DNA from 3 places in the Pseudoalteromonas sp. Ld19 genome. Region 2 is predicted to be linked to each of the others. Evidence: predicted binding sites of a transcription regulator. Region 2 holds the regulator's gene; each other region holds the start of a gene.

Region 1 (2,282 bases), on a different contig from region 2:
CAATATGCAAGAAGTAATTTGATATCAGGCGCGAGTGCTGAGTTATGTGAAAAGTGTGATGAGGCAATTCCGCAAGCTCGAAGGTTAGCACTACCTGGCGTACGCTATTGTGTTCAATGCCAAGCTACTATTGAGCGCAAAAGAGCAGGTGCTAGCACGGTTAACCGACGTGGTAGTAAAGACAGCCAATTACGTTAAAAGGTGCCTTGAGCACCTTTTTATATTAATCTAGAAACGATTCATGTTTTCTTTTTTCTGAATAAGCTCAATAGCATAGCCATCAGGGTCTTTAACAAAGGCTATTTCAGTGGTGCCACCTTTTACAGGGCTAGGCTCCCGGCTAACATTACCACCTGCGGCTTTTATATCTGCACAGGCTTTATAAATATCGTCAAACTCAATCGCGATATGACCATAAGCATTGCCTAAGTCGTAGCTATGCATATCCCAGTTGTAGGTTAGCTCCAGCACTGTGTTATCTTTTTCATCCCCATAGCCTAAAAACGCGAGGGTGTAACGATACTCTTCATTATCTGCGCGACGTAATTCTTTCATGCCCAATATTTGAGTATAAAACGCAATTGATTTGTCCAAATCAGCAACTCGTAACATGGTATGTAATAAACGCATTTGTGCACCTTAGCTTGTGGTTAAATTTGCATAGGCTTTCAATAATACAGGTGCAGTACGCCAATTTGTAGGCTTGTGAAAAAATTCTTTCAGATTTGTTAAACAGGTAAGAAAGGCATGGCTATTTATAATACAGTAATCAACAGAGCTGAGCTCATAGAAAAATAGTGAGTTAGTTTTGACGTAGCCGCACGGCGGTGTTTATCATCGATCGCGAGCAATCGGAGTCGCTATATAAGCTAGCACCAAATTTATTTTAAGCTTTTTCTTGCTGCATCAGTTGAAAGTTTATGTTGCTCCTAAAGTACAATAATTTTAGGTCGTTAATTGGTGCCAATATCGAAAGGGCGAACGGATATAGTAAATCAGCATTCGTTGTAATTTTAAGATTGAATAATACGTGTAAATACTAGATACTGTTTTTATATACAGTTATGGCGATGTTATGAAAAAAGAATTACCAGCAAAATACTATTTAGCGCATTTTAGAGAGCTTATTGAGTTTGTATCCAGCAAGTGTATACACTTGCTTGAACCCAAACATGAAGTGTTTATTGCTAAAATTAACCAGCTTGATGAGCAAAGCCAGTGTATGTTGGCGCGTGTATATTCACGAAAGCCTTATCTAGTACAGGCGCAGTCGCTCAATTATGAAGAAATAGCGTCACCGCATCAGGCTATCTATACGCTAAAAACGGCCGGTATTTTATTTGAGCCAAACGAGCTACACTATACACAGCTTTTAACACATTTAACGAAACCTTCCTTGGTTGAGTTACTAAGTAGTTACCCAGAACAAATAAGCTTTAAAAAGAGCGCTGCTAAAGGCGGGCTAGTGGATATTGCATGTGCATTTTTTAAAGATTGCCCACAAGAGCTTGCCCCGCTTTATAGCCAGTATGTTATTAACAGCCGCAGTGATTTTTACGAGTATTTTGAGTTTTTATTTGCAGGTAAGCTCAGTCGTGGTGATGTGAATCATCAAAACCGGTTTGTAATGCGAGATTTAGGCTTAACCGCGACACGTGAAGGGCACAGTGAGAGTTTATCGCGCTTTGAAACACTTAATGAAGCGCAATCAAACTATTTATTAAATCGCTGCCGATTAACATTTAAAAATATAACAGATGAAAACGACTATGTTGCTTTAGCGTCGCAGGTTTTATTGCAAGTCGCGCATGGTGCAATTGCGGTTGCGTTAAAAAATAAATTATTAGTTAGGCTTTATCGACAATTAAAAGGGGTTGATAGCGAACTTGCCTTTAGCTTACTTGAAGCCTGCATGGATGATAGTGAAGCACAAGAAATTCAAATAAGAGAGCAATACCGACTTAGCAATAAAGAGTGGGTAAAAGCGCGATTAGACGCCATTATCGAAAATCCACTTACTGATGATTTACTGTATTTTGCTGACGATTTTTTAATGCGTAAGTTTAATAAAAAAACACGTTCGCGTTTAAGTGCCATGCTTGCCGATACTCAGTGCGTACTCGAAATAGATGAACTGTACCGAGGTGAAGTAGAGCAGGGCGTAAACGATTATTATACTCGCCAAGGTATGCATGTATTTAATACCGAAAACACGCTTTGGCAAAGTTTATTTGGATTAGTATTTTGGCACGAGCTATTTATAGAGTCGCCTTATCCGCCTT
Region 2 (2,282 bases):
CCTTTTTCCGATTTGATGAGTGTAACTTCGTCACCATCTAAGCTTTTACCAACCCAAATTAGACTACCTGTTGCTGATGAGCTTGTTGTGCTTTTAATAAACTCAATATTATTACCTTTAATAGGTAAGAAAAAAGCATCTGTGTTGCTGCTTAGTTCAAAAAGTGGTTGCCCAAATTGAGATTGAGTACTTGCTTGTGCAGTCATGCTTTGTGAAATGTTAGAGTATTGAACTTCAAAAAGTGGAACTTGAGCGTGCGTATAACCACTGAACAGTAGGCCAATAAATAATGGTGAGTATTTTTTCATTTTATAATCCTTTTGAATTTATTTTGTTCTTATAAAGTGTACATGTTAATAATCTGTTTTCAACCCATTAACATTGGGGTGTGTTTAACAAGGCTATTATTGTAAATATAAAAATACACTTGTTTAATTTATGTAACCAGACTTTGTTTTTGTAAGTGTGAAAGGGGGATTTATTAATTATGAAAAACAAACGCTATTAGCTGGTAATCGCATAGTTTGTTTAGCTTAATTTAAATTTGCGATTTTTATTTAACTGTATATACTCACAGTTAAATGTACTGTATGGAAAACCAGTTATATGCGACCATTAACGAAGCGCCAAGCTCAAATACTCGAATTAGTTAAAGTTTTTATTAAAGACACTGGTATGCCCCCTACACGTGCAGAGATTGCACAAACACTAGGTTTTAAAAGTGCCAATGCTGCAGAAGAGCATCTAAAAGCACTTGCAAAAAAAGGTGTTATTAAAATGAAGCCAGGCGCAAGCCGAGGTATTCAACTTGTTGAAGAAGAACCTGAGCAATTGGGTTTGCCTCTAATTGGCCGAGTAGCGGCCGGTGAGCCTATTTTGGCGCAAGAGCATGTTGAAAGTCATTGTAAAATTGATCCATTAATGTTTAAACCTGCTGCCGATTTTTTACTGCGCGTTAACGGTATGAGCATGAAAGATATAGGTATTATGGATGGCGACTTATTGGCGGTGTATAAAACTCAAGTTGCTGAAAATGGGCAAGTTGTAGTTGCACGTGTTGATGATGATGTAACTGTAAAGCGCTTTGAAAAAGCAGGTCGAAAAGTACTGCTGCATGCTGAAAATGATGATTTTTCAGCAATTGAAGTCGATTTAGAAAACGAATCTTTTAATATTGAAGGTTTGGCTGTTGGGGTTATTCGTAACGCTGATTGGATGTAATACCAATTTTAGTAAAAACATGATCATTTTAGCGCATTAAATAACTCACTAACTACGTTAAAAATTATTTATATAGAACAACTATGTATCATAATTTTAGCCTTGTTATTGAGCTACTTTCTTATCACTATAATAAATCACTAATTAATGCAGTGTTAAATTAGTGATTTTATAAATGCGTGCTTTTTAGTACGCATTTTTAGTTACAAGGCTCCTTACTAAACAATTTTTATTGCACTCCTCTTTTATCCCCTTATGTTATTTGTAACCCCTATCAAAACTCAGTTCGCATCATTTTAAAATTTTAAAAGTGACATGTTTTTTTGCTAATCCGTTAATATCATTTGTTTAATTTTCATACTAAAACTTGCTTGTTGGTTAATCTTTAGCTAATTATTAATGGGCTGGGCTAACAGTAACTCATTGTTTTTAGTTTTGAGAATACACATATTTACAATAAAACCTTGGTTAGCGCAGTGTAATACCTAATTGTTTAATAAGGACGAGGGTATTAATACAAAAATAAAAATAACGAATTGGCGTTTAAGCCGTATGCCTCTTCGCTTTGCACTCGCAACAGCATCAAAGGAGTCGTCACATGGGTAAATTGAGCTCTACCTTGTGGCTTATACTGTTTGTTTTTCCGCAGCAAGTATTGGCAAATAGCCAATTTAATATGCGTAAAGGCGTAACTGATATAAGTAATAATGTTTATCAGCTGCACATGACTATATTTTTCATATGTTGTGTGATTGGGGTAATCGTGTTTGCCATTATGTTTTGGGCACTCATTCATCACCGCAAATCTAAAGGAGCAGTGCCTGCTCAATTTCACGAAAGCACGAAAGTAGAAATACTTTGGACTGCTATTCCGTTTGTTATTTTAATTGCTATGGCTATACCGGCCACTAAAACTCTAATTGCAATGGAAGATGCCAGTAAGGCTGATCTCACTATTAAAATTACAGGATCGCAATGGAAATGGCATTACGAATACATGGGTGAAGACGTTGAGTTTTACTCAATGCTTTCTACTCCTCAAGACGAAATTGCTAATCTTG
Region 3 (2,282 bases), on a different contig from region 2:
AAGGCTATAGTCGATTTACCAGAGCCATAAGGGCCCGTGATTGTATAGGCTCTTTGTGTACTGCCCTCAAACTCACGGCTTACAGTATCAAGTACATTAATAGCCGTTCCATGTACGATAAAGTCATCTATAAAGGGGGTTAGGTTAGCACTATCAACATCAATACGAGTGGAGCTTTTATATCGTTGATTTATTTCAATAATAGATTCAGACATTATATTTGCCGTAATAGTAATTTAAGTATTTGAAAGTATTGTTTTTTACTGAGTCAGATATATTTACTTGTCTTAGCCCTAATGAATCGACCCATGATATTTCTTTTTTAGTATGTTGCTGAGCTTCATCGAGTTTTTGCCCTAATCCAGATTCAGATAATCTAAATATTCGGCCAGGCGAACACGGTTTAGTAAGTAACGAATCAAAATCAACAGTGCTCACTTTTGATTCAGTTGTTTCTACTTTAAAGAATTCGAGTAACGCATAAATAAATACTTCAATAGGTAACTCAGGCCTTTCAGTTAAATTACTGACATAAAAAGAGCGGCCGTTATCTTGTACTAAATTAAGCTCAGCAAGAGGGGAAGTGAAGTGTTCTTCATCTATCTTCTTCGCTGTAGACTTAACCTTTTTACTGTACATATTTAAAAAACAATCCATGTCTTTTTTTATAGTAGTAATGTTACCTACTTCACTTTTAACAAGGCGTTTAGAATCTTCATAGCAATCATCAATTAATTTTGATTTTTCAAAATGCTGAACATTTGAATAATTAAAAAAGTATCGGTATGCAGTTAGGTGCTCATCATTAAAGTTTAACCAAAAGTGTAATAACCAAATAGAACCATGCAATTCGAGGTAAGGGTCTTTGCCGTTGTCACCAAACAAAAAGTGCCCTTTGTTTTTCGTCACATTATGAAGGGTTTTATTATTTTTTCTGTCGCTTTCAATAATGCCGCTCGACTCAGCCCAATACTGAATCGCTTTAACCATATTTTTACCAACGCCAAGTTCTACAATAGAATGACGAATACTTTCTTCGTCAGAACTTGAAAAATTACCATTTGAATTCAAATGATTAACCGCTTTGAATAGCCATCCATAGCGCAGAGGGAATGTGTCGTGACCTGTAAACTTTGCTTTCATCGCCTTAAGAGTTCCTCTGGAGAAATTGTCCAGTAGCAATGATATCTTGTTAAGTCAATTGATAAAAGCTATTTCTCTTATCTAAACTGTTTTTATGTACAGCATTTGTGTGATTTTTTTTGATTTAAATATTTGAGTGATTAATTTAGTATATTCATGGCGTTATATTAGGTATGTTAATATAAAAGTTTAGCATTGAGATAGGGATTGTTATGGTTTGGAAGCAAAATAAGTGGATTAAATATCTAGAAGGATATTGTCAGGGAAAGAATCAAATTCAAGATGAATATGTTAGAAAGGTTGCATCTAGCTTGGGTCTTGATGAGCCTTTGAATATACAATTTGAATGGCAAAAACAAATTACACAGCAGTTTGAATCCGAAGATGCTCAAGGAGTTATAATTCTTACAGGCACCGCTGGTGATGGAAAAACAAAGCTATGCAGAGATATTGTAAAACAAATCGATGGTGACTCTTTCGATGAGGATAAATGGAACGCTAAAAGCTATTTTTGTTCTTCAGAAAGGACGATTGTTAAGGATTTTTCAGAATTACAACATGAGAAGTCGTTAGTAATACAAGAGCTATTAAATGTTTTAGTAAATGGAGCTTCGAGTAAACCCATACTAATTGCTGTTAATGATGGAATTTTAGTCGAGGAGATCGACAATTTTATCTTAGACTCACAAAATGAAGAAACAGAAAAAAGAGCGATTCAGCTAAAAGAGATCATTGAGGATAAAATTAATCTTGGTTTTAGTAATTGTGAGCAACAAGATCTGATTAAGCTTATTAACTTATCTAAACTTAATGCCAAGGAAAATTTCTCTCTAATTTTAGACGAAATTATCAACCACCCTGGTTGGGAGGGCTGTAATTCATGTGAAGGGGCTATCGATGCTATTTGCCCAATTTACAACAAATATAACCTTTTAAAAACTCAGAGAAACATCAGAGATAATCTAAGTGATATCATTCTATTACTTCAGCTAAATAACGAACACTTTACAATTAGGGAGTTATTAAATTTAGCAACCAATACAATTTTGGCATCTACTCCAAAGGCTAAACACTTAAGAGCAACTAAGAAAGATACCAATTATCCTATTTTTAATTGTAATCGAGTTAGTAGAGTTAAC

What was found. Region 2 encodes LexA, which represses DNA repair genes until DNA is damaged. Its sites were predicted from a motif close to TACTGTATNNNNATACAGTA; they were not measured.
Region 1: a site for LexA is predicted at 1,045-1,064, ahead of ACJJVZ_RS08760 (exonuclease domain-containing protein). Genes of this name have one in related genera too.
Region 3: a site for LexA is predicted at 1,228-1,247, ahead of ACJJVZ_RS00595 (DUF4007 family protein). Genes of this name have one in related genera too.

What each region holds. Positions count from the first base shown of each region.
Region 1 is NZ_JBISHA010000018.1:208,609-210,890, forward strand. Features, by position in the region: gene ACJJVZ_RS08750 (DksA/TraR family C4-type zinc finger protein) at 1-198, shown strand, start outside; gene gloA (lactoylglutathione lyase) at 229-630, opposite strand; gene ACJJVZ_RS08760 (exonuclease domain-containing protein) at 1,076-2,282, shown strand, end outside.
Region 2 is NZ_JBISHA010000016.1:36,352-38,633, forward strand. Features, by position in the region: gene ACJJVZ_RS04510 (M12 family metallo-peptidase) at 1-308, opposite strand, end outside; gene lexA (transcriptional repressor LexA) at 607-1,221, shown strand; gene coxB (cytochrome c oxidase subunit II) at 1,820-2,282, shown strand, end outside.
Region 3 is NZ_JBISHA010000008.1:120,611-122,892, forward strand. Features, by position in the region: gene ACJJVZ_RS00590 (hypothetical protein) at 1-215, opposite strand, end outside; gene ACJJVZ_RS00595 (DUF4007 family protein) at 208-1,143, opposite strand; gene ACJJVZ_RS00600 (hypothetical protein) at 1,356-2,282, shown strand, end outside.